One region of the Flavonifractor porci genome, then DNA from elsewhere that is predicted to be linked to it. Evidence: riboswitches for the same ligand, from Rfam matches in the RefSeq annotation. Region 1 holds a riboswitch; the other holds the start of a gene.

Evidence for each region. A riboswitch is a leader RNA that binds a small molecule or an ion and turns the genes downstream of it on or off. The one in region 1 is predicted to bind lysine.
Region 2: it holds a riboswitch for lysine, as region 1 does, so the genes downstream of both, asd (aspartate-semialdehyde dehydrogenase) here and kce (3-keto-5-aminohexanoate cleavage enzyme) in region 1, are expected to answer to the same signal.

Annotation. Positions count from the first base shown of each region.
Region 1 is NZ_JBBHLB010000008.1:92,060-106,882, reverse strand. It holds gene WHJ28_RS08910 (cupin domain-containing protein) at 1-244, opposite strand, end outside; gene WHJ28_RS08905 (DUF6483 family protein) at 261-620, opposite strand; gene WHJ28_RS08900 (LexA family protein) at 635-1,264, opposite strand; tRNA gene WHJ28_RS08895 (tRNA-Tyr) at 1,768-1,852, opposite strand; tRNA gene WHJ28_RS08890 (tRNA-Thr) at 1,865-1,940, opposite strand; gene WHJ28_RS08885 (hypothetical protein) at 2,220-2,432, shown strand; gene WHJ28_RS08880 (sigma-70 family RNA polymerase sigma factor) at 2,413-2,730, shown strand; gene rpoN (RNA polymerase factor sigma-54) at 2,829-4,190, shown strand; gene WHJ28_RS08870 (HAD family hydrolase) at 4,205-4,861, shown strand; gene kamE (lysine 5,6-aminomutase subunit beta) at 5,003-5,791, opposite strand; gene kamD (lysine 5,6-aminomutase subunit alpha) at 5,788-7,356, opposite strand; gene kamA (lysine 2,3-aminomutase) at 7,440-8,693, opposite strand; gene kdd (L-erythro-3,5-diaminohexanoate dehydrogenase) at 9,123-10,163, opposite strand; gene kce (3-keto-5-aminohexanoate cleavage enzyme) at 10,243-11,061, opposite strand; lysine riboswitch at 11,182-11,359, opposite strand; gene kamC (lysine 5,6-aminomutase reactivase ATPase KamC) at 11,564-13,060, opposite strand; gene kamB (lysine 5,6-aminomutase reactivase subunit KamB) at 13,044-14,060, opposite strand; gene WHJ28_RS08830 (hypothetical protein) at 14,199-14,372, shown strand; gene rd (rubredoxin) at 14,460-14,618, opposite strand; gene dusB (tRNA dihydrouridine synthase DusB) at 14,746-14,823, shown strand, end outside.
Region 2 is NZ_JBBHLB010000001.1:322,381-337,203, forward strand. It holds gene WHJ28_RS01575 (ABC transporter substrate-binding protein) at 1-84, shown strand, start outside; gene WHJ28_RS01580 (nucleoside-triphosphatase) at 81-623, shown strand; gene WHJ28_RS01585 (flavodoxin family protein) at 620-1,174, shown strand; gene dapB (4-hydroxy-tetrahydrodipicolinate reductase) at 1,489-2,256, opposite strand; gene dapA (4-hydroxy-tetrahydrodipicolinate synthase) at 2,280-3,173, opposite strand; gene asd (aspartate-semialdehyde dehydrogenase) at 3,180-4,265, opposite strand; lysine riboswitch at 4,418-4,590, opposite strand; gene WHJ28_RS01605 (SpoIID/LytB domain-containing protein) at 4,689-6,374, shown strand; gene queA (tRNA preQ1(34) S-adenosylmethionine ribosyltransferase-isomerase QueA) at 6,371-7,396, shown strand; gene WHJ28_RS01615 (tetratricopeptide repeat-containing glycosyltransferase) at 7,432-8,505, opposite strand; gene WHJ28_RS01620 (collagen-like domain-containing protein) at 8,563-9,180, opposite strand; gene trxA (thioredoxin) at 9,414-9,728, shown strand; gene trxB (thioredoxin-disulfide reductase) at 9,744-10,661, shown strand; gene WHJ28_RS01635 (RrF2 family transcriptional regulator) at 10,678-11,112, shown strand; gene WHJ28_RS01640 (redoxin domain-containing protein) at 11,109-12,407, shown strand; gene tgt (tRNA guanosine(34) transglycosylase Tgt) at 12,514-13,644, shown strand; gene yajC (preprotein translocase subunit YajC) at 13,818-14,132, shown strand; gene WHJ28_RS01655 (TIGR04086 family membrane protein) at 14,193-14,618, shown strand; gene scfA (six-cysteine ranthipeptide SCIFF) at 14,677-14,817, shown strand.

The DNA.
Region 1 (14,823 bases):
GGCAGTCGCCGGGGCCCAGCCGCTCCTCCACGCCGTCACAGATGGCCTTTCCGGTGCCGGAGAGGACATATAGGATCTCACTGCTGCCGGTGTGGGTATGCAGGCCGATGGAGGCGCCGCTCTCCAGCCGGGTCTGAAAGATCCGGTTGAGGCCGTCATCCATGACCCTGCTGTAGGTGGTCTTTTTGCCCCCTTTGAACTGAGGCATGGGGGTCTCGGCAATTTGGGGCAGGCAAATCTTCATCAATAGGTCCTCCTTGTTATAAAATCACGCCGTAACGGGCAGCCAGTTCCTGCAGGCCTTCCTGCAGCTCCTGCCGGTCAAAGCCGGCCTGTTCCAGTTGGCCGTCGGTGAGGGTGTTGGCGCGGGTATAAAAGTCCACCGCCACCTCCAGGTAGCGCAGGTCGTCCCAGTCGCCCTCCTGAAAGAGCAGATCCTCTCCGCCGCCCACGTCACCGGCCGCCAACCGCTCCACCAGACGGAGATGGAGGGCGTCCAGCGCCGCGTCCTCCTCCGCACCGGTGGGCAGATAGTCGGCAGAGTCCTTTTTCAAAACCAGCTTGGCCAGGGAACGGGCCAGCCCGTCCACCTGCCGCAGCATCCAATCATCCGTCAGCATGGTATCGCTCCTTTTTATAATTCCCGCACCAGCTTGACGGCTACGCCGACGATGCGGGCCAGACCCTGCTCAAAGTCCCGCAGGGGAATGATCTTTGGCTCATAGTAGGGATTTTCCGGCTGAAGGATCACCATGCCCTTCTGGCAGCGGAAGCGCTTCAGCGTGGCATCCTCGCCATCTACCAGACAGGCCACAATCTGGCCGTTTTCCGCTGTGGACTGCCGTCGGATCAGCACCAGGTCCCCGTCCCGGATACCGGCGTTGATCATGCTGTCGCCAGCCACCCGAAGATAGAAGTGCTCCTCCGGGTCAGATATGTCGGCGGCGGCATAGCCTTCGATCTGCTGGCTGGCCAGAATGGGAAAACCTGCCCGGATCACCCCAAGAATGGGGACTACCGGCTCCCGGTGAGCGGGGCAGGGGGGCTGACGGGGGACATTGAACCCCTGCAGCCAAAGCAGATCGACCCCCAGGGAGCGGGCAATGGCGGCGGCGGTGCCGATTTTGGGCTCACGCTGGCCCAGCACATAACGGTTCAGCGTCTGGGGATTCATATTCAGCCGGTCCCCCAACTGTTCGTAACTGAGGCCGGACTCCTCCATCAGGGTGCGCAGACGGGCGCCGAAGGTGCTCTCCTGCTCCATACCGTTTTCCCTCCTGTCCAATTTGTGGGCCTATTCTATCACATTTTATCACCAAACGCAATGTGCTTCGACAAAAAATGATTGACTTTTATCTCCGTTTGGTGCTATTATGGCTGTGCAATGGAACGAAAGTTCCAAATCTGGATAAGTTCATCACCAATCGGAGATTTATTTCGGAGAGGGGAGAATTACAGGGGAAGAAAAGAGCCTCGCCGTCCGGCGAGGCATCCGATTGGGGAGGAAAATAAAAAACGCCCCGCCTGTCACCAAATCGAAGCCCAGCAAAGCGGGTTCGATTTGGAAAGGAGAAGCAGCAAAATGAATGCGCTCTGACGTGACTACAGCAGAGCAAATGATATGGCGCTTGCTCCGACGCGGTGGAGGAGGGTGGATCGGCTTTTCTGCGGAAAAGCCACGGCGGAGGAAACACGCCACTGGCGCGTTTTCAAGAGCCGCCTTTCGAATCCGAATAAAAAATGCCCCGCCGCTTGGCGAGACATTTTTGGTGGAGGAGGGTGGATTCGAACCACCGAAGCGAATCGCAACAGATTTACAGTCTGCCCCCTTTGGCCACTCGGGAACTCCTCCATATGAACTTGTTGGAGCTGGTGGACGGACTCGAACCCCCGACCGGTTGATTACAAATCAACTGCTCTACCAACTGAGCTACACCAGCAGACCAGCTCGTCCACAGCGAATGTTATTTTATCAGGGAGAAGGGGATTTGTCAAGGGAAAAGAAAGAATTTTTCAAAAAATTTTTGGAGGAGGAATGGGTATCCAGCCACGGGTGTGGACAGACCCGCTGCGGGATGTGCAGCGGATACCGCCGGCAGGTCGGTGCAGCCTTTGCGGCGCGGAGCTGTATGGCCGGGAACGGGAGGTGTGCCCGCTCTGCAGGGCGGAGCTTACAGAAAGAGAGAAGGGGACGAGGTATGACACTACAGGAGTTATCAGTGCAATATCGGACAGGCGCGGAGATCCTGCGGCAGAGGGTGCAGCTGTTGGAGCGCCGCAGGAGTGCCGAAGAGGACGAACGTGACCAGCGGCTGCTGGAGCAGCGTATTCGCCATCTGGAGGCAATGCGGCGGGAGGCCAGGGATCTGGCGGTCCTGTGTGAGCGCTATTACGACAGGGGGTATCACTGCAATGTCCGGTACACGATATAGAAGAGGAAAAACCTTTGCCGCTGACATGGCGGTCTATACCCAAGTGATGGCGGAGGATAACTCCGAGCAGATGGGACGGCTGCGCCGCAATGTGATGCTGGCGCTCCAGGAGGATGTGACCCCCCGGCAGCGGGAATGTATGCTGCTCTATTATGAAAAGGGACTCAATATGCGGCAGATCGCCGAACTGACCGGTGTGGACAAGTCCACCGTGTCCCGCAACATCAAGCGGGGAGAATCCCGGCTGCGCCGCTGCCTGCGCTACGGAGCAGAACAGCTGCTGGCGCCTCGGGATTGACGCATTTTTCTATTGGGTGGGATGTTGAAATGTGAGGGGATTCCATGATATACTTTCTTTCGAGAAACCGCGAAAATGGGCGAAGGGAGGAAGTTACCTTGGAATTGAACCTGACACAGAAGCAGACGCAGACCCTCTCTCCCCAAATGATGCAGTCCATGGAGATCCTTCAGATGGGGTCTCAGGAGCTGCTGGAATACATTGAGGAGGCCGTGCAGGAAAATCCGGTACTGGAGCCGGAGGAGCGCTACGACAGGGCGGATGAGAGCGATCAGCTCCGCCGCAAGCTGGAGTGGCTGGAGTCCACCGATCCTCAGAATCGCTATTACCATCAACAGGATACCGAGGAGGATGACCGGCTGGGCAATTACGGCACTATGGAGGACCGGGAGGACAACCTCTACTATTATGTGCTCTCCCAACTTAAAGTGCTGGACCTGCCGCCAGAGGTGATGGAGGCCGCCACCGTTTTGGTGGAGAGTCTCAATCAGAGCGGCTGGCTGGATGAGCCTCTGGATGCCCTGGCCGCCGATTGCGGCTGTGCCGTGGAGTTGCTGGAACGAGCCCTGGCGGCCGTCCAGTCTTTGGAACCTGCCGGTGTGGGTGCACGGGATCTGTCCGAATGTCTGCGCCTCCAGTTGGTGCGCCGTACCCCGGTGGATCAGCTGGCGGTGCGTATCGTGGAGAGTCAGCTGGACGCCCTGTCCAAGAGCCGCTACGGCCTCATTGCCCGGGAGCTGAAGGCCACCCCGGAGGAGGTGCGGGCCTCCTGTGAGCGTATCCGCACCTTGCATCCCAGGCCGGGCACCGGCTTTGCTGCCCGGGAGAATCTGACCTATATCAATCCCGATATCATCGTAGTCAGCTTCCCCGATCACTTCGAACTGCTGACCAACGACTACTATTTTCCCAACCTGGGAATCAGCGGGTATTACACCCGACTGCTGAAGGAGAGTGAAGATCAGCAGGTAAAGGACTACCTGACCGGCAAGGTAAAGCAGGCCAAATGGATGGTCCATGCCATTGAGCAGCGCCGCTCCACGCTCATGTCCTGCGCCGGATGCATTCTGGAACTGCAAGAGGCCTTCTTCCGGCAGGGGCCGGGCCATCTGGTGCCCATGTCCCTGGCCGATGTGGCCGGGCGTATCGGGGTCCACGAGTCCACGGTGAGCCGGGCGGTAAAGGACAAATACATCCAGTGCTCCATGGGGGTGTATCCTCTGAGCTACTTCTTCTCCCGCAGCTTGGGAACGGGCAGCGAGGAAGCTGCGTCCCCTGACGCGGCCAAGGCCCTGCTGAAAAAGCTCATCGCCGGGGAGGACAAGAAGAAGCCGCTGTCTGATCAGAAGCTGTGCCAGCTGATGACGGCCCAGGGCTGCCCTCTCTCCCGGCGTACCGTGGCCAAGTACCGGGATGAACTGCACATTCCAAGCACCACAGGCCGCAAGCAATACGAATGAATTTGGGAGGAACCATGGGTTTTCAAGGGGTATTTTTTGATTTTGACTATACACTGGGGGACGCTACCGAGGCCATTGTGGCCGGTTTCCGGTATGGCTTTACACAGATGGGACTGCCGGAGCCGGAGCGGGAGGCGGTACGCCACACCATTGGGATGACCCTGGAGGACGGCTACACCACCCTCACCGGGGATAACCGGCCGGAGCAGCGGGCCCTGTTCCGACAGCTGTATACGGAGAAGGCCGCGCCCCTCCAAGTGCAGGTGACCAAACTCTTCCCCGGCGCGGCAGAGCTGCTCTCCGCCCTGAAGGAAGCCAGCATCCCGGCGGGAGTGGTGAGCACCAAGCGCACCGACACACTGACGGCAGTGCTGGAGGCCAGAGGAGTACGGCAGTACCTGGTGTCCCTTACCGGCGGCGACAAGGTGGACCGGCCCAAGCCGGACCCCCAGGGGCTGCTTTCAGCTCTGGCAGAGCTGGGCCTGAAGCCGGAAAATGTGCTCTACTGCGGAGATACCCTTATTGATGCCGAGACGGCTCACCGGGCCGGGACCCACTTCTGTGCCGTCCTCAACGGCACCACTACCCGCCAGAACTTCGAATCCAGCGGTCTGCCTATGGACCATGTGGCGGCGGACCTTGGGGATCTGAAGGCCTGGCTGGGGCTGTAAATTCTATTATATGTAAGAAGGTAGTAAAAACGCCGGGGCAATCGCCCCGGCGTTTTTTGCGCAGAATGGACAACGGGGCCCCGTTGTCCTACAGAGAAAAAGAGGGGAAAAAGAGGAAAAATCGAAAAATCCCAATTTTGACTATTTGCCCAGGCGGCGAACCATTTCCTTGGCGCAGAAGGTAGCCACGTCGTCGGCATAGGTGCCGGCACCGAAGCCGGCGTCATAGCCCAGCTCCTTGGCCAGAGCGTGGGTCACACGGGCGCCGCCGCAGCAGAAGATGTACTTCTCACGGACACCCTCGGCCTCGGCCAGCTCGATGAGCTCTGTGAGGTTGTGGATGTGTACGTCCTTCTGGGTCACAGTCTGGGACACCAGCAGCACGTCGGCATTGACCTCGGCGGCCTTCTTGAGGAACTCCTCGTTGGGCACCTGGGAACCCAGGTTATAGGCCTCGACCATCTCATAGCGCTCCAGGCCGTAGTGGCCGGCAAAGCCTTTGCGGTTCATGATGGCGTCGATGCCCACGGTGTGAGCGTCGGTGCCGGTGGAGGCGCCCACCACCACCAGCTTGCGGCCCAGGCGCTCCTTCAGGAACTCGTCGGTCTCGTGCATATCCATGGCCTCGTCAGCCACGGTCTGTACCACGATCTCATTGTAGTTGATGGAGTGAGTCAGAGAGCCGTACACCACATAGAAGGTGAAGGACTCGTCCAGCTTCTGGCGGAGAGCCACGTTTGGGTCGGCCAGGCCCATCTTCTGAGCCATGAGCACGGCGGCCGCGGCGCCCTTGTCGTCGTCCTTAACGGGCAGGGTGAAGGAGAGCTGCACCTTGCCGTCGTTCATGGTGTCGCCATAGGGTTTCAGCCGGGTCAGGTCCAGCGTGGTGTCAAGGTCCTTATCGCGAATCTGATACAGTCCGGAACTCATTTGCCGGCACCCCCTTTCATCATGGGCTCAAGGAAGGGGTTGAAGTACCCGGCTGCCTTGGTCACAACGCCGTCCAGGCCCTTGCCGCCGTCGCGAGGACGCTTGATGTCGGCAAAGATGCCCCGCTCCAGGGTCTCGAAAATACCCAGCTGCTCGATCTGGCCCAGCAGGTCGGTAGCCTTGTGCAGCACGTCGGCAGCACGGTTCTGCATGATGCCGCCGTCCTTGAAGACGATCTCGCTGCCCAGGTCCTGCATGGTGCGGAAGATGTACTGAGCATTCTGGATGGCCAGGAAACGGTCGGACAGGAAGGGAGTGTGGATAGCCTCGGTCATCATACCCAGCAGGTGGATCTTCTGCTGAGTCAGGATGGTCACCATGTTGAACAGGGCGTCCTGAACGTGGCCGCGGAAGATGTTGCCGGTCATGAACTTGGTGGGAGGCATATACTTCAGAGGAGCGTTGGGGAAGATCTCCCGGGCCATCTCGGCCTGGGCCAACTCATACAGGAAGCCGTTCTCCACGTCGGGGTCGATCTCGAAGGCGTGACCCAGACCCATCTGCTCCTCGGGCAGGCCGGCCCGCAGGGCGAAAGCCTCGTTGAGGAACTGGGAGGCCAGCACGGTGTGAGCCTCTTCCACGGCGTCGGCGGTAGTCAGGTAGTTGTCCTCACCGGTGTTGATGACCACGCCGGCATAGGCGTTGATGGCTCGGGAGAAGGACTGGTCCACCAGGGTACGCTGCATATTGATGTCGCGGAACAGAATGCCGTACAGAGCGTCGTTCAGCATCACGTCCAGACCCTCGAAGGCGCCCATGGCGGCGATCTCGGGCATACACAGGCCGGAGCAGTAGTTACACACACGGATGTAACGGCCCAGCTCCTCGCCCACCTTATCCATAGCCTCGCGCATCAGGCGGAAGTTCTCCTGGGTGGCGTAGGTGCCGCCGAAGCCCTCGGTGGTGGCGCCGTAAGGCACATAGTCCAGCAGGGACTGGCCGGTGGTACGGATCACGGCGATGACGTCGGCGCCCTGGCGGGCGGCGGCGGTAGCCTGCACAACGTCCTCATAGATGTTGCCGGTGGCCACGATCAGGTAGATCCAGGGACCCTGCTTCTCGCCGCCGTGGGTGGCGATGAAGTCCTCGCGGCGCTTGCGGCGGGCGCGGATCTTGGCCAAGCTGGCCTCCACGATGGGGTCCAGAGCGGCGTGGATCTCGGTCTCGCTGTGAGTGGGCAGAGCGGTCAGCTCCAGCTCGTCCTTGGCAACAGCCTCGGCGATGGCCTGGGGGTCCTTGCCGGTCTCCACCATGGCGTTGCCGATCCAAAAGGCCACGCCCTGGGGCAGAGCGCCCTTATCCATCAGATGGTCCACCACCACGTTGGGCAGGGGCACGTCAGCGGCGTCCACACCGTCGATGCCCAGCAGGCGGCAGATGGTACGCTCCACGGCCACGGTGGTGCAGCCGTCGATGAAACGCTGGGTGTCGTCCGCAACCCGGGAAGCGTGGGCACGGGCCTGTTCCACCAGCTTAAAATCAAGATTCAGCTTGGATTCCAACATCGATCACTTCCATTCTTTGTCAGTTCAAAAACGGGGGGAAGCGGATCGCCGCCGTGGGCGGCGATCCGCTGTCTCCTTTTGGATTACTCCTCGTGATGAGAACGCTTGTGGCGCTCCAGGCCGGCGGGCTCCATGGACAGAGCCTGGCCGCGCTCCAGACCGGCCACACCCATGAGCTCCTTCTTCTTCTTGCCGGTGCAGTAGTCGCACTGACAATCGGTGTAGTGCTCGGGCTCGGTGTAAGTGGTGATAACACCCTCGTAGTTGCGCAGGATGACCTTCTTGGGGGTCTGGGAGATGACGTACTGAGGCATGACGGGAGTCTTGCCGCCGCCGCCGGGGGCGTCCACCACGAAGGTGGGCACGCAGTAGCCGGAGGTGTGGCCGCGCAGGCCCTCGATGATCTCGATGCCCTTGCTGACGGGAGTACGGAAGTGCTCCAGGCCCATGGACAGGTCGCACTGATAGATGTAGTAGGGACGCACGCGGATCTTGACCAGCTCGTTGACCAGCTTCTTCATGGTGTAGACGCAGTCATTGATGCCGGCCAGCAGCACGCTCTGGTTACCCAGGGGGATACCGGCGTCGGCCAGACGGGCACAGGCGGCGGCAGCCTCGGGGGTGATCTCGTTGGGATGGTTGAAGTGGGTGTTCAGCCAGATGGGGTGATACTTCTTCAGCATATTGCACAGCTCGGGGGTGATACGCTGAGGCAGCACCACGGGAGTACGGGAGCCGATGCGGACGATCTCCACGTGGGGGATCTCGCGCAGCTTGGCAATGATGTACTCCAGACGCTCGTCGCTCACCAGCAGGGCGTCGCCGCCGGACAGCAGCACGTCGCGGATCTGGGGAGTGTTGCGGATGTACTCGATGGCCTGATCCACCTGATCCACGGGCAGGCCGGCGTCGTTCTGACCGGCAAAGCGACGGCGGGTGCAGTGACGGCAGTACATGGAGCACTGGTCGGTGATCAGCAGCAGGCAGCGGTCAGGATAGCGGTGAGTCAGACCGGGAGCGGGGGAGTCCTCATCCTCGTGCAGGGGGTCCAACAGATCGGCGGCGGACTGATGCAGCTCCTTGCCGGTGGGAACAGCCTGCAGACGGACGGGATCGTTGGGATCGCCGGGCTGGATCAGGGACAGATAATAAGGAGTGATGGCCATGCGGAGGGTACCCAGGCAGGCTTTCACGCCTTCCTCTTCTTCGGGGGTCAGATCCACATACTTCTTCAGGTCCTCCAGAGTCTCGATGCGGTTCTTGACTTGCCAGTGCCAGTCGTTCCACTGCTCATCAGTCACATCGGGAAACAGGATCTTACGGCGGGACTCTACCATAACAAGGTCATCCTTTCTAAATCGGTGTAGGGATGCGCCATCCGCAGGCGTCAGGGACCGGAAACCGGAACGGGGAGAAAGGGTTGGGGAGGAGTGTTTCTCCGTCGGGACCGGGGCCCGGAATGAGCGGCCGCGGAACGATCACATCAATCAGCTCATCTGTCAACGGGACAGGTAAGACACAGGGTAAACAGGGTATGATCTGGAGATCGGTCAAACAGAGGCTTACAGATACTTCTTCTCGAAATAAGCCTTCAGCTGAGGATTCTCACGCAGCGCCCCACGCAATGTTCCATTGCGCGGGGACCCCGTGATTTGACATCCTAGGGGCAAATGAATTGCCCCTGCGGGAATGCTGCGCGTTCTGCGCGCCAAAAGGCGCGGCCGGCTGTGCCGGCGTCCGAGCTGCACAGACAGCTCAGAATCACCTTACAGATACTTCTTCTCGAAATAAGCCTTCAGCTGAGGATTCTCACGCAGCTCGGACAGGGTAATCTCGGCGTGGTCCTTGGTGTAGCCGTTGCCCACGATCATGGTGACGTCCTTGCCGCAGCCCTCGGCGCCCAGGGCAGCCTTGGCAAAATCGGTAGCCATGGAGAAGAAGTACACCACGCCGTTGTCATGGACGGGCAGGATGGCGGCCATCTCGCAGGCGGGCACGTTCACGATCAGGATGGAGACGTCGTACTCCTTGCCGTTGTTGACAGCCAGGGACTTCTCCAGAACCTCGGTGGGGTTGGTAGCGGAGCCCACGATAGCGTGGTGGCAGAGGTTCATGCTCTTCAGCAGGTCGGCATCCTCCTGGCAGATGACCAGGGCAACCACGTTGCCGGTGGGGCCAACGCGCTTCATGGCCTCGTAGCAGCACATCATGCCGCCCTTACCGGCGCCGCCCAGGATGAGCACGGAGTCACCGGGCTTCACCAGCTTGGCGGTCTGGGCAGGAGCACCAGCCACGTCCAGAGCAGCCAGGGCCAGCTCCTCGCTCATGTCGTCGGGCAGCTTGGCATACAGGCCGGACTCAAACAGGATAGCCTGAGCCTCCACGTCCACACGGTCGATTTCGGGGTGGATGGCCTTGATCTTGTTGATCTTCAGGGGGGTCAGGGACAGGGACACCAGGGAAGCAATCTTGTCGCCCACCTTCAGATCGATCTTGCCCTGCAGGTCCTCACCGATCTCACGGACGGTGCCGATGAACATACCGCCGGAACCGGTGACGGGGTTCTGCATCTTGCCGCGTTCGCCCACGATGTCCAGGATCATCTGCTCAGTGCGGGCCAGGTCCTTCTCACAGGCCTCATAGATCTGAGTGAAGGAAGCGGAGTCGATGTTCAGAGCGGTCACGTCGCACAGGATCTCATTGGACCAGCACTCCATGGTGTTGTCAATCTTCTTGGCGGCCTGGGTCAGCAGTCCCTGGGGCTCGATGACGCGATGAGTGCCGTACTTGTTGCCTTTCTTCTGCATAGAAAGTTCCTCCTGTTTCATTTAGTGTTGGTTTGGGGAGATATATGGTTGGGGAGATAAGTAAAACAAAGGAATGGGATCAGGCCAGAGACAGAATCTTCCGGGCCTCATCGGGGGTGGCGATCTCGCGGCCCAGCTCCTTGGCCAGACGGACCACCTTGGCCACCAGCTCGCCGTTGGAAGCGGCCTTGTGGCCCTTTTCCAGGTAGATGTTGTCCTCAAAGCCAACGCGGACGTTGCCGCCCATCACGATACCGGCGGCAACCATGGGCCAGGCGCCCCGGCCGATGCCGGTGACGGTCCAGGTGGAGCCGGCGGGGATCTGCTTCACCAGGTAGTCCAGGTTGCCCACAGTGGCGGGGGTGCAGCCGGACACGCCCAGCACGAAGTTGAACTGCATGGGAGCGCCGGGGACCAGACCCTTGTTGGCCATATTCACGATGGTGTCCAGGTGGCCGATCTCAAAGCACTCGTACTCGGGCTTGATGTTGTTTTCCAGCATCCGCTTGCCGAAAGCCCGCATGGTGGGCATATCATTGACGAAGATGTCGTCACCGAAGTTGCAGGTGCCGCAGTCCAGCGTGGCCATCTCGGGGCACAGCTCGGTGGGCTGAAGCCGCTCCTCGGGGGTCATGCCGGTGGCACCGCCGGTGGAGGGGATCAGGATCACGCCGGGGCAGGCCTCCTTGATGGCGTCCAGAATCACACGGAACCGCTCCCGGTCCTGAGTGGGGGTGCCGTCATCCTCACGAACGTGGACGTGGATAACGGCGGCGCCCGCGTCAAAGGCGCTCTTGGCCTCACGGACCATTTCCTCCACGGTGTAGGGAACAGCGGGGTTATGCTCCTTGGTGACCTCTGCGCCGCAGATGGCCGCGGTGATGATAAGCTTTTCCATGACACGCCTCCTCAAAAAATAAAGCTACCCCGCCGGTAGGAGATGTTGTCCTCCGGCGAGATAGCGCTTCATGAACAAAAAAACACTACTCATGTCCGCGGGAGGGGAAACTCTCGTTCAGACACAAATAGCGCTTCATGTGACTCATGACAATCCGTGAGCACTGGGCCCACGGCTCAGGGGGAGGGCTGTGCGATTCACATCCCCCTTCGGCGGAGCGGACATTCACAGAACACATTGGGCTCGCCTGCCCTTATCATTGCTCTGCTACCTTGCACTCCGCGCCTCTATCCATGCGTATTATTCACTTTTGACAAAAACACTATAACCCAGTCAATTTGGTTTGTCAACTATTTTTTGTGAAATTAGGCTTACAAAATTTTTCTTTGTTACATAGACTTTTGTGCGCTACAGCGGGACAGCAATTACCAAATGGTAACCAGAACTGGAAGGGCGAAAACTCCGGCAGGCGGCATAAACCGCCTGCCGGAGCAGGAAAACATTACAGGTCGGCCTGGAAGAGTTCCATGAGCGTATCGTCCAGCTTGAGCAGCCGGCATACCCGCAGGGCGTCCCGGGGACAGGGGGCGCCGGGAGGGGCGGGAAGGAGCCGGTAATCCATCCGGCGGGCGATCCGCTTGCGGGGATCGTCCCCCTCGTCGCCCTGGATGTCCCGTACCAGACCAGCCACCTGATAGTGGGCGGCGGCCACGTCGGACACCCCGTCGTAGTGGGTGGTCATGAGTGCCACGCAGTCCAGGCTGCTCAGATGGCGCACCAGAGCCCGGGCCAGGGCTGCACCCTCCTGGGGGTTGGTGCCGCGGGCGAATTCGTCCAGAGCCACAAAGAAGAACTGGCCGTGGGTTTCCCGCAGAAGCTTGTCCAGCAGGTGGACCTCCTTGCCGAAGGAGGACAGGCCGCCGGCGCCCGGGCCGCTGTCGGCCAGGATCAGCTCCACCCGGTGGAACAGTGGCAGGGAAGCGGACTGGGCAAAGACAAAGAAGCCGCACTGGCACAGAAGCAGGGAGAGCACAGTGGAGCGAAGAGACACAGTCTTGCCGCCCATGTTGGCGCCGGTGATGACGGTGCACCCCGGCTTCAGGTCCAGATCCAGCAGGGTGAACTGCTCGCCCCGCTCAGCCAGATCCTCCTCTACCTGGGGATGACGTACCCCCCGGAGGGTGATGGATTTGTCGGTGCTGAGGGCGGGCCGCACGCAGTTGTACCGCAGAGCCAGCTTGGCCTTGGCCACAATGAGATCCAGCCGGCCCAGAGTCTCCATGTTGTCCAGGAAGGCCTGCTTGTAAACCATCAGCTTGCCGGTGAGCATCCGGCGGACCTCCAGCTCCAGCTTGTCCTCCTCCACCGCAAGGACGCGGCGTTTCTCCATCAGGGGGCCCCGTTTGTCCTCCATGGTCATGCGGATGGCCTTCTCCAGCTTGGCCTTTTCCGCCCGCAGGGGTGCCAGGTCGTTGTGGTAGGAATTGACAACGGAGAAGGTGGGCAGGCGGCGTCCCTCCGGGTCCATCAGCCCCAAAGCGTCGGCCAGGGAGGGGAAGGACAGCCCGGCCATGGGGGGCAGGGCGGCGTAGGCCTGGATCAGCTGCTCCAGGGTGACCAGGAAGTGCTTGATCTCAAAGAGCTCCACCAGATCGAAGGGGGCGCCGGGGTCCCGGTCGAAGGAGCCGCGGATGTCGTGAAACAGGGGCAGGCAGCGGGTCACACCCCGCAGGGCAGCGGCGGCGTCCTTGCGCTCGGCTTCGGTCAGCCGTACCGGGCCGCAGCCGCAGCGCTCTGTCTGGGGGGCGGTGGTGCCGGCGTTCCACAGCTCCATGGCCAGGGCCACGTTGTCCAGCTCCTCCTCCAGGGCGGCCTCCTCTCCCGGGCCGTACCACCGCAGGGAGCGGGCGGCCGCCTTGCCGAACGGCGACATGGGACTCAGCCGGTTCAGTACCCACTGAAACCCTGCGTTTTCCCGCAGTTCATGCGTCAGTTCCATCTTGTTCCTCCTTCACGTTGACCACCGGCAGGCGGATGGCCTGCCGCAGGGCGGAGATAAATTGATCTGGTTCAAAGTGCCAGCCGTAGGCCGACCAGGGGTTGGCCGCCACGGCGGCGATGGTCAGCTCCCGGCGGACAGCCAGCTGGCCGCCATTGCGCTGGAACAGCTCCAGAGCGGCACGGCCTGCCAGCAGATGGGTGGCGTCCTGGGTGACCAGGGTGGTGGGAGCTCCCCGGCGGGCCAGGGTTTTGAGCAGGGGATCGGTAACGCCTCCCGCCGCCCACACCACCAGAGGACGGCGGGGCAGCTTGTTCCACTTGGGGCTGCCGCCCTCGTCCAGAGGTAGCTCCAGATGGGTGCCGTCCAGCTCGAACAGAGCAAAGCGGTCCTCCACGCCCTCCAGAGCGGAACGAAGGCCGGCGTGCTCCGGCACTTTCCGGTCAAAGAGCCAGCAGGTGTGGGCGGTCTCCGATACCACCAGGTCCATATCCCGGTCCAGAGACGCTCCGGTACACAGCAGGGCCACGCCCTCCACACCGGCGCCAGCCAGAGACTTCCGTCCGGCAGCCCCATCGATGAGGACCCGCTGGGCCCCCAATTCCATAAAACGGGCGGTGAGGGGCCTCAGCTGTCCGGCGGCGGAGGGACCGGCCAGCTGGACATAGCCGTCAGACAGGGTGCGGAAAATAGCCACCGGTCCCAGCGGGGTCATTACGTCGGTGAGATCCACCACCTCCAGAGTGGCGTCGCACAGCGTGATCATGCCCCGGGCGGTGGCAAACAGATCGCCGGCTTTCAAATACAGATCGGGTTTTTCCGTCCCGGTGACCAGGTCGGTGCGTTCTCCGTCCCGGCCCACCGAGGTGAGGGCCAGCCGTTCCTCCCCCAACTCGGCCATCAGGCGGCGCATGGCGGTGGTCTTGCCCGCGTTCTTGCACAGGCCGATCACGGTCACGGGGGAGGCATCCCCCACCAGCGGCGCTAACAGATGTTCCAAAATAGGGCCTCCCTTCCACAGGAAAATTGGGTCATTTTTGGTTTCGTCGAGGCCATTATAAGAGGCCTCCATCGGTTCTGTCAATGGGGAGAAGCAGAATTCCAACCGCTGGACATTGGATATGAGGAGAATCAAAAAATGAATGGATTATATGAAGAATATGCAAAATGGGGTAACGCTATAGAGATGACAAGTAGAATGGCAACAAGAAAGATGATTACAAATAGGAATATAAAAAACAAAATATACAAAAAAGCGAAAAGGGAAAAGGGGGAACAGATTGGCTATAAACAAAGGAACCTTTACGCATGAAATTTTGGAATGAACTTCATGCAAAAAAGAAATTCCGCCTGTCTGACGGAAGACCCGTCAGACAGGCGGAATGCGGGGAGGAAACACTTACTGTTTGGAGAACTGATCCTTGCCCACGCCGCACAGGGGGCACACCCAGTCGGCGGGGACCTGCTCCCAGGCAGTGCCGGGGGCCACGCCGTTGTCGGGATCGCCCTCAGCGGGATCATAAATATAGCCGCAGAGATCGCAGACGTACTTATCCATATTGGAACACTCCTTATTTTAAAATCAAACGTCAGATACCGGGCAAGGGAAACGAACTTGCCGGATTCCTTGTCCTGTGGTATGATACGCTTGTTACGCTACTATTTATAACACATCGGGGGACACTGTGAAAATTGGCAATATCACGATAAATTCAGCCCTGGCGCTGGCGCCTATGGCGGGAGTGACCGATCTGGCCTTCCGG
Region 2 (14,823 bases), on a different contig from region 1:
ACCGAGTATTATGAGCTGTTCTACGGCGTGACCCTTACCGATGAACAGTATGCCGCTCTGACTGCAAACGCATTCTTCAAATGATGCATACTCTGATCGTCGGAGAACGAGGCGTGGGCAAGAGCACCCTCATAAACAGGGTGCTGGAAGCCTGCGGCAGGCCTGTGTACGGCTTTGAGACGAAGAAAGAGGACTCCCTCGCAGACGAATTGCGGGGGAGCCCCATCTATATCTATGAGGCGCGGCGTGAGCGCAGACGTACGGAGGAAAATCTGGTAGGCTACTGCAAAAATCACCGCTTTGACGCTGCCGCCGAGGTTTTTGACCGTTTTTCGCCCAAGCTGCGTGAACCTGTGCAGAAAGGCGGCATTGTGCTGCTGGACGAGCTGGGGTTTATGGAGTCCCGGGCGGAAAAGTTCTGTGCCGCTGTGCTGGACTTGCTTGACGGCCAGGTTCCGGTGATCGCAGCTGTAAAAACCAAGGACACTCCGTTTTTGGAGGCGGTGCGCTTCCACCCCAGGGCAAAATGCTTTTATATCACCGAAGAAAACCGTGACAGGCTGTTCCCGCAGGTTTTGGATTTTGTGCGCCAGCAGCTTGACGGAGAGGATAAGATGGTATGAGTAACAAGACTTTGATTATTAACGGCTCTCCCCGTCCCGCCGGCAATACAGCATATCTCATCGACATCCTGCGCAAACACTTGAAGGGCGAGGTCATCGAGATCTCCGCCTTCCGCTCCGGCATCGCCCCCTGTGTGGACTGCCGCGGATGCTGGGAAACTGCCAAGTGTGTGGTGAAAGACAGGATGCAGGTCATCTATGATGACGATTTTGACAATATCGTCATTGCCTCTCCGGTGTATTACGGCACGCTGCCTGGCTCCGTTTTGAGCCTTATGAGTCGCCTGCAGCCCTGGCACGCGGCGATGTTCTTCCTGAAACAGCCATTGGAGCAGAGGCCTAAAAAGTCCGCGGCGATCCTCACCGCCGGCGGCAAGGGCAATCAGGCCAACGCAAACCACCACCTCAGTGCTTTTTTCCGCATGGTCAATGCCCAGGGGTTCCTGGAGCATACGGCCTGCTCGCCGAATACCGACACCGTTCCTGCCCAGGAGGACGAGCAGGCGGTTGCCGCTGTGATTGAAATCGCAAATTGGGTGAACGGCGACTGAGCAGGGATGTTTTTTAAATCAGAAATTTGGTTTATCATCAAACACGGCGGCTGATTCAGCTGCCGTGTTCTTGTCTGACTGTGTTCTGTGTCTCTTTATGTTCCTATTTTGCCCCCTATATGACAGAAACCCAGCTCGTGCTTGACGCATAAGCCGGGTTTCTCGACAACCAAATAGCCGCAAGCCACTTCATGGCTTGCGGCTATTTCCCTATTTTTCTTTGGGGTGACACCCCAGGGCCTCTCTCAATCTGTCATTCTGGGGTTAATTTTAATATGTCCTTATACGGAGCAGCCCCGGGCGGGCTTTTTCTGTTATAAAAGAGTGGCCTGGACCAGATCGGTCATGGAATAGAGACCAGGACACTCCACACCGGCGAGAAATCGGGCCGCCCGGATGGCGCCGGAGGCAAAGACCTCCCGGCTCATGGCGGAGTGGCTCAGGGTGATGACCTCATTCTCACCGGCAAAGATCACGTCGTGATCTCCCACGATGCCGCCGCCCCGGACGGAGCAGATGCCGATCTCCTCCTTGGCTCTGGCCTTGCGGACGCTGTGGCGGTCGCACACATAGTCGGGCTGGCAGGGAAGGGCGGCCGCAGCAGCGTCAGCCAGCATGAGGGCGGTGCCGCTGGGGGCGTCCACCTTTTTATTATGGTGCTTTTCCACGATCTCGATATCGTAATCCGCTCCCAGAGCCGCGGCGGCCTGGCGTACCAGGGCCAGCAGCACGTTGACCCCCAGTGACATATTGGCGGAGCGGAACACGGGGATGACCCGTGCCGCCTGGTCAATGGCGGCCAGCTGTTCCTCCGAGTAGCCGGTGGTGGCCAGCACCGCCGGGATGTTCCGCTGCATACAGAAGTCCAGCAGGGCGGGCAGGGCGGCAGGGGAGGAGAAGTCGATGAGGGCGTCGGCCTGCCCCCGGAATTCGGCGGGGGAGGAGAACACGGGGAAGTCCCGGTCACCAGTCCCCAGCAGGTCAAATCCGGCGGCGATCTCCAGGTCGGGCTGGGCGGCGCACAGATGTTCCACCGCCCGGCCCATCCGGCCGTTGCAGCCGGAGAGGATCAAACGAAGCATTTCCAACATCCTTTCCCGGTGGCTCAGGCGGAGAGCAGGCCCACCTTGACCATAGACTGACGGAGGGTCTCCAGCGGTCCGTCGCTCATATCGCACAGAGGCAGGCGCAGGGAGCCGATGTCATAGCCCGCCAGATTCATGGCGGCCTTGATGGGAATGGGGTTGACCTCCAGGAAGAGGGCGTCGATGAAGTCCATGTAGCCCAGCTGAAGGGCGGCCGCCTCATCGAACTTGCCCTCCAGGCACAGGTGGGTCATCCGGATCATGACCTCGGGGGCAAGATTGGCCACCACCGAGATCACGCCCTTGGCCCCCAGGCTCATCATGGGCACCACCTGGTCGTCGTTGCCCGACCAGACGTAGAAGTCGTCACCGCAGATAGCCAGGGTATGGGCCAGCAGAGAGAAGTTGCCGCTGGCCTCCTTGACGCCGTTGATGTTTGGGTGCTGGGAGAGTACCTTGTAGGTTTCGGCTGTGAAGGAAACGCCGGTCCGGGAGGGCACATTATAGAGGATGATGGGCAGATCCACCCGGTCGGCGATGTATTCGTAGTGCTTGATGAGGCCGGTTTGAGACGCCTTGTTGTAGTAGGGGGTGACGTGCAGCAGGGCGTCGGCGCCGGAGTCCTGGGCGTGCTGGGACAGGTAGACGGCTGCGGAAGTGTCGTTGCTGCCCGCGCCGGCGATGACCTTGACCCGGCCATTCACCCGCTTGACACAGTATTCCACGGCGGCAATGTGTTCCCGGATGGTCAGGGTGGAACACTCGCCGGTGGTGCCGCAGACGCAGATGGCGTCCAGGCCCCGCTCGATCTGCTCGTCAATGATCTTTCCGAACAGATCGTAGTTGATGGCACCGCTGTGGTCAAAAGGGGTGATAATGGCGGAGCAGGCTCCGGTAAAAACAGGCTCTCTCATATAGGGTTACCTCCTTGAAATGTAACCCTCCGCGCACAGAAGTTCGGCAAGAAGGACTGCGCCGCCCGCGGCGCCGCGAAGGGTATTGTGGGACAGGCAGACGAACTTATAGTCATACTGCGTGTCGGGACGCAGACGGCCAATGCAGACCGCCATGCCGCCCTCGGTCATCCGGTCCAGCCGGGTCTGAGGGCGGTCGGGCTCCTCAAAGTAGTGCAAAAACTGCTTGGGCGCGGAGGGCAGGGCCAGCTCCTGGGCACGGCCCTTGTAATTTGCCCAGATCTCTTTCATCTCCTCCATGGAGGGTTTGTTCTCAAAGCGTGCGAACACAGCGGCCATATGGCCGTTGGACGCGGGTACCCGCAGACACTGGGCGGTGATGGAGGGGGACTGGGCGTTGACGATGACCCCGTTCTCCACCTTGCCCCACAGCTTCAGGGGCTCCTGCTCGCTCTTCTCCTCCTCGCCGCCGATGTAGGGGATCACATTGTCCACCATCTCAGGCCAGGTGTCGAAGGTCTTACCCGCGCCGGAAATCGCCTGATAGGTGCAGACCAGCACCTGGTTCAGGCCGAAGCCGCGCAGGGGGTGCAGGGCGGGAACATAGCTCTGGAGGGAGCAGTTGGACTTAACGGCAATGAACCCGCGCTCCACCCCCAGTCGCTTTCGCTGGGCCTCGATGACTTTGATATGCTCGGGATTGATCTCCGGCACCACCATGGGCACGTCGCTCGTCCAGCGGTGAGCGGAGTTGTTGGAGACCACGGGGCACTCGTGCTTGGCGTAAGCCTCCTCCAGAGCCTGGATCTCTTCCTTCTTCATATCCACGGCGGAAAAGACAAAATCCACCTGGGAGGCAATGGCCTCGATATCGGCCTGGGCGTTCATGACCACCATCTTCCTGGCCTCTTCGGGCATGGGATTCTCCAGAGCCCAGCGGGAACCGATGGCCTCCTCATAGGTCTTGCCGGCGGAGCGACTGCTGGCCGCGATGACGGTGAGCTGGAACCAGGGGTGATTCTCCAGCAGGGAAACGAAACGCTGGCCCACCATACCGGTGCCGCCGATGACGCCTACTTTGTATTTTTCCATGACCATACCTCCGTTGCTTAAATCTTATTCCAACACCGGCCTGTCTCAGACCGGAAACTGATGGCGAAAAGAAAAAGAAAATCAGCAGTTTACAGAACTGCTGATTTTGTACTATAATGACAGGGACAGTGCGTCCCCGACCATACCAGACAAAAGCAGACAGCACTCCGCCGCAGCTGCGGCGACAGTCGAACGGATCTTATCCGGGCGACCAGGCAAACGCACCACCGGGAGCGTCCCTTCGGCGGCCTCCCCTTTCACGCGGTTCACCGGGCCCGGCGCCCTCACCACGCTACTCCTGAAGAGCCGCGCCTCTATCCTGCAAATGTAATTTCGCTATTTAGTTTGCAAAATTGTACCACAAGTTCTGGCAAAGTGTCAACGAAAGCGAGATGGGATTTCCGCCAAATGAAAACAGGAAAGATGAAAAAAATTGTGCAGATTGCAGCTCTGGCCCTGGCTATCGCCCTTCCGCTGAGCCAGGCGCCGGCCTCCGCCGCCTCAGTGGCGGTGGACCCCACCATCAAGGTGGGCCTCTTTTACGGCTCCAACGCTCTGCCCGGGGCCAACCTGCTCAACGATGTGGGCAGCGGCTACCGGCTGGGCTACTATGACGACAACCGGGTCTTTCAGCAGCTGGCCGCCACCAGTGAGACCGCCATCTCGGTGGTCAAGGCCCAGAATGTCTATTATGGCACCGTGGGCAAATGGGCGGGCTACTACGACACCATTACCTCCGATATTGCCGTGGGCTGCTGGCATCTGAAGCTGCCCGGCAGCTACAGCTCGTACGATGAGGCCGCTGCAGCAGCTTCCGCTCAGTCCGGCGGCTTTGTGGCCTGGATCGACGGGGAGTGGCAGGCCAAAGTGGGTGCCTATCTGGACAAGGAATCCGCCCAGGCGGCTCAGACCGAACTGGGTTTGACCGATGCCGAGATCGTGGGTACCTCCAGCGCCGGGGTATCGGTGGTCAAGACGGGCACCGGCCAGATCCTCTTCCAGTTTGACAGCGCCACCAAGTGTCTGGGCATCAAGCCCGGCCTGGACGACAGCGTCAAGACCGAGACCATCTTCCGGGGCAACACCTATTACGGCGGCTTCCAATACCAGCGGACCGGCGGCGGCAACCTGACGGTGAGCAACGTCATCGGTCTGGAGGATTATGTACAGGGGGTCATCGTCCGGGAGATGAGCTCCTCCTGGCCTCTGGAGGCCCTGAAGGCCCAGGCGGTGTGTGCCCGTACCTATGCTTACCGCAACTATACCGCCAGCAAGCACAAGAGCCAGGGCTTTGATATCTGCAATTCCATCCACTGTCAGGCCTATATGGGGATGGACGCGGTGACGGCCTCCAGCAGCAAGGCGGTGGAGCAGACCTATGGCGAATACGCCTGGTACAACGGCTCCCTCATTGAGGCGGTCTATTCCTCCCATGACGGCGGCGCCACTGAGAGTGCCGTCAACGTGTGGGGCAGCAATGTGGCCTATCTGGTGGGCAAGTACGACCCCTATGAGGCGTCAGTGGCCAGCAAGGTCCCCAATTACAACTGGACGGTGACCTATACGGCCCAGGAGCTCACCGATCTGCTCAACTCCAAGGGCTACACCAACTCGGGCATCGTGGATTTCCGGGTCACCAAGACAAGTCCCACCGGCAACGCCATCGAGATCACCTTCACCGACTCCTCCGGCAGGACCTGGAGCAAGATCCGGGACGACTGCCGTACCTTCCTGGGGCTGCGGAGCATCCATTACACCGTGTCCAGCTCCGCCGGCAGCGGTTCGTCCGGCGGGGGAGGGGGCTACACGGTGAACGGGAATGGTACTCTCGGCAGCCTGGACGAGGCCTATGCCATCGACGGCAGCGGCTCCACCTCCAAGCTGGGCAGCGACGTGTACATCATTGACGGCGGCGGCCAGGTGACCCAGGCCACCCCCTCCGGCGGCAGCGGCGGAGACGGCTCCGCCGTGTTTACCATCACCGGCTCCGGCTGGGGCCACAACGTGGGCATGAGCCAGTGGGGCGCTTATGCCATGGCCCAGCAGGGCCATACTTATCAGGATATCCTGAACTTCTACTATACTGGAATAGAGGTGCGCAAGCCATAAAGACGTCTGATTTTGACTTTTACCTGCCGGAGGAGCTGATCGCTCAGACTCCTCTGGAGAAGCGGGACTCCTCCCGGCTGCTGGTGCTGGACAAGCATACCGGCGAAACGAAACATATGCACTTTTTCGATCTGCCCACTCTGCTGAGACCGGGAGACTGCCTGGTGCTCAACGACTCCCGGGTGCTGCCCGCCCGGCTCATCGGCCACCGGGAGCCCGGCGGGGGAGCGGTGGAGGTGCTGCTGCTCATCGACCGGGGCAATAAGACCTGGGAGTGCCTGGTGCGGCCCGGCCGTAAGATGAAACCTGGTACCCGGGTGTCCTTCGGCGAGGGTCAGCTCACCGCCGAGGTCACCGAGGTGCTGGAGGGGGGCAACCGGCTGGTCCGCTTCGATTACGAGGGCATTTTCCTGGAAAAGCTGGAGCAGCTGGGCAAAATGCCTCTGCCTCCTTATATTAAGGCCGAACTTCAGGACCCGGAGCGGTACCAGACCGTCTACTCCCGGGAGGTGGGCTCCGCCGCCGCTCCCACCGCCGGTCTCCACTTCACCAAGGAGCTGCTCAAGCAGGTGGAGGACATGGGCGTGCGTCTGGCCTATGTGACCCTCCATGTGGGTCTGGGCACCTTCCGCCCGGTGAAGGAGGAGGACATCCTGGACCATGAGATGCACTCTGAGTACTGCATGATCTCCGCCGAGACCGCCGAGACCATCAACCGGACCAAGGCCGAGGGAGGCCGGGTGATCTGCGTGGGCACCACCTCCTGCCGCACCATTGAGAGCTGGGCGGCGGAGGACGGGACCCTGAAGGAGAGCGCCGGATGGACCAATATCTTCATCTATCCCGGCTACAAATTCAAAGCGCTGGATTGCCTCATCACCAACTTCCATCTGCCGGAATCCACCCTCATCATGCTGGTGTCCGCTCTGGCGGGCCGGGAGCACATCCTGGCCGCCTACAAAGAGGCGGTGGAGCAGAAATACCGCTTCTTCTCCTTCGGAGACGCCATGTTCATTTGCTGAAACAGCCAAAGGCCTGCCGTTACGGCAGGCCTTTTTTACATCCTGCCCAGCAGCTCCACGTTGCCCACCAGCCGGGGATCGGCAGGGGAGAGGGCCAGGGCCTTTTGTGCCTCCTCCCGCGCGGGGGAGATGCGGCCGGTGCGGAAATAGGCCTGACACCGCAGGTCATGGGGGAGCGGACCCCAGGCCTCTGCCTCGCAGATGTAGGTATCGGGGCGGACGGTGATGGACAGGGCCATTCCGGTAAAGTAGAGCACACCATCCCAGTTTTCCTGCTGGTAGCAGAGCGTGGCCAGGTCCATCCAGGGCTCCCGCAGGTGGGGGGCCTCGGCGGCGGCCCGGAAGAACCAGCCTCTGGCCTGTGCGGGGTCCCCCTTTTGTATGTAGGACTTGGCGATGTACCGCATGGAGGCCGCCCGCTCATCCTTCCAGGTGGCAGTGGGCATGGACAGATGCCGCTGGAGGGTGGCAATGCAGTCGTCCCACCGGCCATGGAAGAAATACTCCCGGCCCAGATAGTGGGCGTTTCGGTCGTTCTCCGGTTCCTCCTGTACCGACAGTTCCAGCAGAGGAAGGTACTGGCCCCGGGATTTGGAGGGGTCAGGGTGGTGGTCCAGCTGCACCCCCGCCGCCGTTACCATGGGGCCGGGCCGGCCGGAGCCCTCCCAGCGCAGGATCTCATGGACCGGGTGGACCCACCGGTAACCGTGGCGGCGGTGGATCTTTTCATACCAGAATACCACGCCCTCGGCCCCATCGGGCCGGAAAGACCAGGTATAGCGATACCGGGCCTGACCTGCTTCTGGGGTCCAGGCCGCTTCCAGGGCCGCCCGCCAGCCGGGATGGAACACCTCGTCCAGGTCGGTACACACGCAGATATCCGCATCCTCATCCACCAGTTCCAGAGAACGGTTGCGGGCGGTGTCGAACCGCCAGGGGACGATGGCCTCCACGGTGACAGCGGCCCCCCGGGCCTCCAAACGGGCCACGGTGTCGTCAGTGGAGCCGGTGTCCAGCACCACCACCTGGTCGGCCTCCGACATGGAGTCCATCCAGCGGTCCACAAATTGAGCCTCGTTTTTACAGATGGCATAAACTACGATCTTTATGAGGGGTTCCTCCTTTCACAGAACGGGAGGGGGGCAAGCAGCCCCCCTCCCGCGGGATCAGGATTCCATCAGACCGGCGGCCTTCAGGTTTTGAATGATCTGGTTGACGGTGTTGATGACGGTGGGCAGACTGGCATTGCTTTGCAGGGCGGTGACCGCGGCAGCCGCATTCGTCTCGCCGGCAGGGCCGGTGGGCCCAGTAGGGCCGGCAACCCCGGCAGGGCCGGTGGGGCCAGTGGGTCCGGCAGAGCCGGCAGTACCCGCTGTACCAGCAGGGCCGGTGGGTCCGGTAGGGCCGGCAGCGCCATCAGGGCCGGGGATGCCCTGAGGCCCGGTGGGACCGGTAGCGCCGTCAGGTCCGGGAATACCCTGGGGACCGGTGGGCCCGGTCATGCCTGCCGCGCCGGTGGGGCCAGTGGGTCCGGGGGTGGCAGGTCCGGTGGGTCCGGTGGGACCGGCAGGGCCAGTGGGACCAGTAGCGCCCGCAGCGCCGGAACCGGCAGGGCCAGTGGGACCGGTAGCGCCCGCCGGGCCGGTCGCTCCGGTAGGTCCGGTGGGACCAGGCACGGGGCAGGGAGGGGGACAGGGCGGCGGGCAGCAGCCCGGCGGACAGCAGCAGGCGGCGCCCTCCTGTTTCCGTCTCCACTCCCGATCAGAGGGAAGATAATGGTTCATATTGTACTCCTTTATCCGCTTGGCTTGTGGCTGTGCCACATGACAGCCTATGCGATTGCCTGCCGGAAGGTGCGCTGCCCAAAGACCTAGCAAAAAAGTAGGAAAACGGGGTTGACAAGACTAACTCCACCTGATATAGTTAAACCATAAAATGAAACAAATAAAGTTACAGTTAGAAGTATATAATATCGTCAGGCGATTGCCGGTCATTTTCAATGGAAAGGACGATGGATATGACTCCCATTACCATTACCAAAGACAATTTTGAAGAAGTGGTGCTTCGTTCCGATAAGCCGGTTCTGGTGGACTTCTGGGCCCCCTGGTGCGGCTACTGCCGCCGGATCAGCCCGGTGCTGGACCAGATCGCCCAGCAGTTTGACGGCCAGCTGGTGGTGGGCAAGATCAACATCGACGAGGAGCCCGGTCTGGAAGAGCAGTTTGAGGTAGAGGTCATTCCCACCCTGTTCCTCTTCAAAAACGGGGAGACGGGGGAGCCCATCGTGAACCCCGGTTCCAAGGCTCAGATCATTGAGTGGATGGGACTGTAAAAGGAGGCGGACGGCATGGCGCATTATGAAATTCTCATCATAGGGGGCGGCCCCGCCGGCTACACAGCGGCCCTGTATGCCGCCCGCAGCGGCCGCAAGACGGCGGTGGTGGAGAAGCTGTCCCCCGGCGGCCAGATGGCCACCACCTCGGTCATTGACAACTACCCCGGCTTCCCTGACGGGGTGGACGGCTTCGAATTGGGGGAAAAGATGGAGCAGCAAGCCCGGAAATACGGGGCGGAGACCATCTACGCCGAGGTCACCGGGGTCGATCTGACTGACAGCCCCAAGGTGCTCCGCACCAGCGAGGGGGAACTGACCGCCGATGCGGTGGTCCTTTCTACCGGGGCCTACCCCAGAGAACTGGGCCTGCCCGGCGAGAGCGAGCTGCGGGGGAGAGGGATCGCCTACTGTGCCGCCTGCGACGGCATGATGTACCGGGGCAAGGTGGTGGCAGTAAACGGCGGCGGCAACACCGCTGTGGAGGACGCCCTCTACCTGTCCAAGCTGTGCAAAAAGGTCTATCTGATCCACCGGCGGGACAGTCTGCGGGCCTCGGCGGTGTACCACAAGGCCCTGGAGGAGGCGGGAGTGGAGATCCTTTGGAACACCCGTGTGACAGATCTGCGCAAGGAGAAGCACCTGACAGGTGTTGCGCTGGAGAACGTGGTCACCGGCGAGAAAAGCGAACTTGCCTGCGACGGCCTCTTCGTGGCGGTGGGCCGGGTGCCCGACACCGCCCTCTTTGCCGGACAGGTGGAGACCGACGGGGCGGGCTATCTGGTAGCGGACGAGAGCTGCCGTACCAGCGTACCCGGTGTGTTTGCCGCTGGGGACGTGCGTGCCAAGGCCCTGCGGCAGGTCATCACCGCCGCCGCCGACGGCGCCAACGCCGCCCACTGGGCGGAGGACTATCTGCTCAAACGCGTATAAAGGAGAATTCCATTCCATGAATGGTCTATTCTGTGTGGCGGTCCACGCCCTGATCTATCTGGATAAACGGGGATGTCTGCTCTCCAGCGAGGAGCTTGCGGCCAACATCTGCACCAACCCGGCTCGGGTCCGCAAGGTGATGGCCAAGCTGAAAAAGGCGGGGCTGGTGACCACCCGTACCGGCACCGACGGCGGCTATCAGCTGGTGGCCGACCCTGCCAGGCTCACCCTGGATACGGTAGCCGACGCCCTGGAGGTTCGGTTCGTGGAGCCTGCCTGGCACAGCGGCGGGGGTTTGGACTGCGGATGTATGGTGGCCTCCGGCATGGCCGGGGTGATGGACCATCTGTTTGACGATCTGGACCGGCGCTGCCGGACCCAGCTGGCTGGGCTGACCCTGGCCGACCTGGAGACACAACTGGAATCCATACAAAAAGGAGAACACCTATGAATTTACAGCTTGAGACCGGTGTACCGGTACTCACCGTCTTTGTGCAGGGCCTGCTCAGCTTCTTTTCTCCCTGCGTGCTCCCTCTTGTACCCTTGTATGTAAGCTATCTGGCGGGAGGCGCCCGGACCGTGGATGAGAAGGGCAACATCCGCTATCCCAGAGGCAAGGTGCTGATCAATACCCTGTTCTTTGTCATCGGCGTCAGCTTCGCTTTCTTTGTGCTGGGGCTGGGCTTTACCGCTGCGGGCCGCTTCTTCAGCGGCAATCAGACCCTGTTTGCCCGCATCAGCGGCATCGTTATGATCCTCTTCGGCGTCTATCAGTTCGGCTTCTTTGGTAAGGCCGCCGCTCTGGAGACCGAGCACCGGCTGCCCTTCCGGTTGGACCGGTGGGCCATGAACCCCCTGGTGGCTCTGGTGCTGGGCTTTACCTTCAGCTTTGCCTGGACTCCCTGCGTGGGTCCCACCCTGGGCAGTGTGCTGTTGATGGCATCCTCCGCCGCCAGCGCGAGTAAGGGCTTTTTGCTCATCGCCGTTTACACCGCGGGCTTTGTGATCCCCTTCCTGGCGGTGGGTATTTTCACCGGCACGGTGCTCAACTTCTTCAGGACCCACCAGAAGGTGGTCAAGTATACCGGCAAGGTGGGGGCGGCTCTGCTGGTCCTGATGGGTATTATGACCTTCACCGGCTTTATGAACGGCATCACCGGCTATCTGTCCGGCATCGGCGGCGGGGCCGGCGTAACCGGGACGCCCACCCAGAGCGAAAGCGTCTCTCCCGCGCCGGAGGCCACCCGGAGCCCGGAGCCCGCGGAGAGTGCCTCGCCGGAGCCGTCTGCTGAGCCTACCCCAAAGCCTGAGATCGCCGCCCCCGACTTTACCCTTACCGATCAGTACGGCAACACCCATACTCTGTCCGACTACCAGGGCAAGACGGTGTTCCTCAACTTCTGGGCCACCTGGTGCGGCCCCTGCAAGAGCGAGATGCCCGACATCCAGAAGCTATATGAGAGTTATGGAGAAAACGGCGAGGATCTGGTGGTGCTGGCCGTGGCCAATCCCGGTGGACAGGACGTGTCCCAGGAGGAGATGGAGCAGTTCCTGGAGGACAACGGCTACACCTTCCCGGTGCTCATGGATACCACCGGCACGACCCTGGCCAATTACGGCATTGCCGCCTTTCCGACTACCTTTATGATCGACGCCAAGGGCAACGTGTACGGCTATGTGCCGGGCGCTATGACGGCGTCCATCATGGAGTCGGTGGTGCAGCAGACCATGGACAGCGTAAAATAATGAGGGAAGAGCGGCGCATGGCGCCGCTCTTTCTGGCTTTGGGGCGTTGTCATTTTACTTGCTTTCTGGTATGATAATAGCACTTGCAAAATAAAGGGGTTTTATTGTGTTTGAAGTGATCAAAACCGAGGGCAGAGCCCGACGGGGCGTGTTTACCTGCGCCCACGGTACGGTGCAAACGCCGGTTTTTATGAATGTAGGCACCCAGGGGGCCATCAAGGGGGCCCTGTCCGCCTTTGACTTGAAGGACATCGGCTGTCAGGTGGAGCTGTCCAACACCTATCACCTCCATCTGCGTCCCGGCGACCAGGTGGTGCGCCAGATGGGCGGCCTTCACACGTTTATGCGGTGGGACGGGCCCATCCTCACCGACTCCGGCGGATTCCAGGTATTTTCGCTGTCCGGCCTGCGGAAAATCAAGGAGGAGGGTGTCACCTTCGCCTCCCATATCGACGGCCACCGCATCTTTATGGGGCCTGAGGAGTCCATGCAGATCCAGTCCAACCTGGGCAGCGACATCGCCATGGCCTTCGACGAGTGCGTGGAGAACCCGGCCACCTATGAGTACGCCAAGGCCTCCTGTGAGCGCACTCTGCGCTGGCTCCAGCGGTGCAAGGCAGAGCACGACCGGCTCAATGCTCTGCCCGACACGGTGAATCCTCATCAGATGCTCTTCGGCATCAACCAGGGCGCCACCTTCCCTGATCTGCGGGTGTGGCACATGAAGGAGACCGCCAAGATCGACTGCGAGGGCTACGCCATCGGCGGCCTGGCGGTGGGGGAGCCCACCCAGGTGATGTACGACATCATTGACGCGGTGGAGCCCCATATGCCGGCGGACAAGCCCCGGTATCTGATGGGTGTGGGCACCCCCTCCAACATCATTGAGGCGGTGGCCCGGGGCGTGGACTTCTTCGACTGCGTCATGCCCGCCCGCAACGCCCGCCATGCCAAGCTGTTTACCTGGTCGGGGGCCATGAACATCCGCAACGAGAAGTACAAGACCGACGAGCGGCCCATTGACTCCGACTGCGACTGCCCGGTGTGCCGCAACTTCTCCCGGGCCTATCTGCGCCACCTCTTCGTGGCGGAGGAGATGCTGGCTATGCGTCTGGCTGTCATGCACAACCTTTACTTCTATAATAAGCTGGCCCAGCGTATCCGGGATGCCCTGGACGCCGGTCAATTTGCGGCCTTCCGGGCGGAGTACTCTGAGAAGCTGGCCGGAAGAATCTAAAACAAATTGTGAATCATGGCGAAAAACACTTGTCAAAACTTGCAAATGGTTATATAATGTCCCATTGATGACGCATAGCGTCAAAGTTGAAATCGGAGGGGATTGTATTGACAGCACAGGTTGCCAACGCAATGTTGTCCAGTGCCGGTGCAGATGCTGCCGGAGCAGGTAGTATGTTGGGGATGATCATCCCGCTGGTACTGCTCATCGCGGTGTTTTACTTCATGCTGATCCGGCCGGAGAACAAGAAGAAGAAGGCTGCTGCCAAGATGCGTTCCGAACTGGCTGTGGGTGATCAGATCACCACCATCGGCGGTATCGTAGGCACCATCTGCGCGGTGAAGGAGAACACCATCGTGATCGAGACCAGCTCTGACCGCGTGCGCATGGAGTTCACCAAGTGGGCTGTGTCCACCCGCGGCACTCAGACCACTGAGGACGGCGTCAGCGAGACCAAGGAAAAGAAGGACGCCAAGGACAAGAAGTAATAAGAAACGCCCTCCCGGCATAGGTTTCATCAGGAACCTGTGGTAAGGGAGGGTGTTTTTATGGGTAAAAAGGAGGAGGACCAGGGCGCAAAGCTGCTGCGCTGCGCTTTGGGGATCCTGCTGGGAGGCCTGTTGGCCCTGGGCGTCTGTATGCTGTTTCTGCTGGGGGCGTCGGTGGCCATCTCCGGCGGGCTGCTGGACATGGACCTGACGTATCAAATCACCATCGTGGGCTGCGTGCTGGGCGGCTTCTGCGGCGCCCTGCTGGCGGTGAGCCGCTGCGGCGGGGGATTGGCCGCCGGATTGCTCACCGGAGGCGTGCTTTTCCTGCTGGTGCTTACGTTAGGAGCCCTGTGTTTCCGGGATGTATCCCTGGAGTCGGGAGGCATCGGCCTGCTGTGCGGGTCCCTGTGCGGCGGGGCCGCCGCCGGTCTGCTGGGGAGCGGCAATCGAGGGAGCAAACGGAAAAAACGCAGAAAGCGTTGAAATCCGCCGCCGGGTATGGTACAATACTCTAAAGTCTCTATTTGGGAGGGAAATCAGAATGAAGCATATCAAGACGCTCAACGGCGCTACTCTGAAGAAGAGCGCCGCCCACGGCGGCTGCGGCGAGTGCCAGACCTCCTGCCAGTCCGCCTGTAAGACCTCTTGCACCGTGGCCAACCAGAAGTGCGAGAACCGGTAACAAACA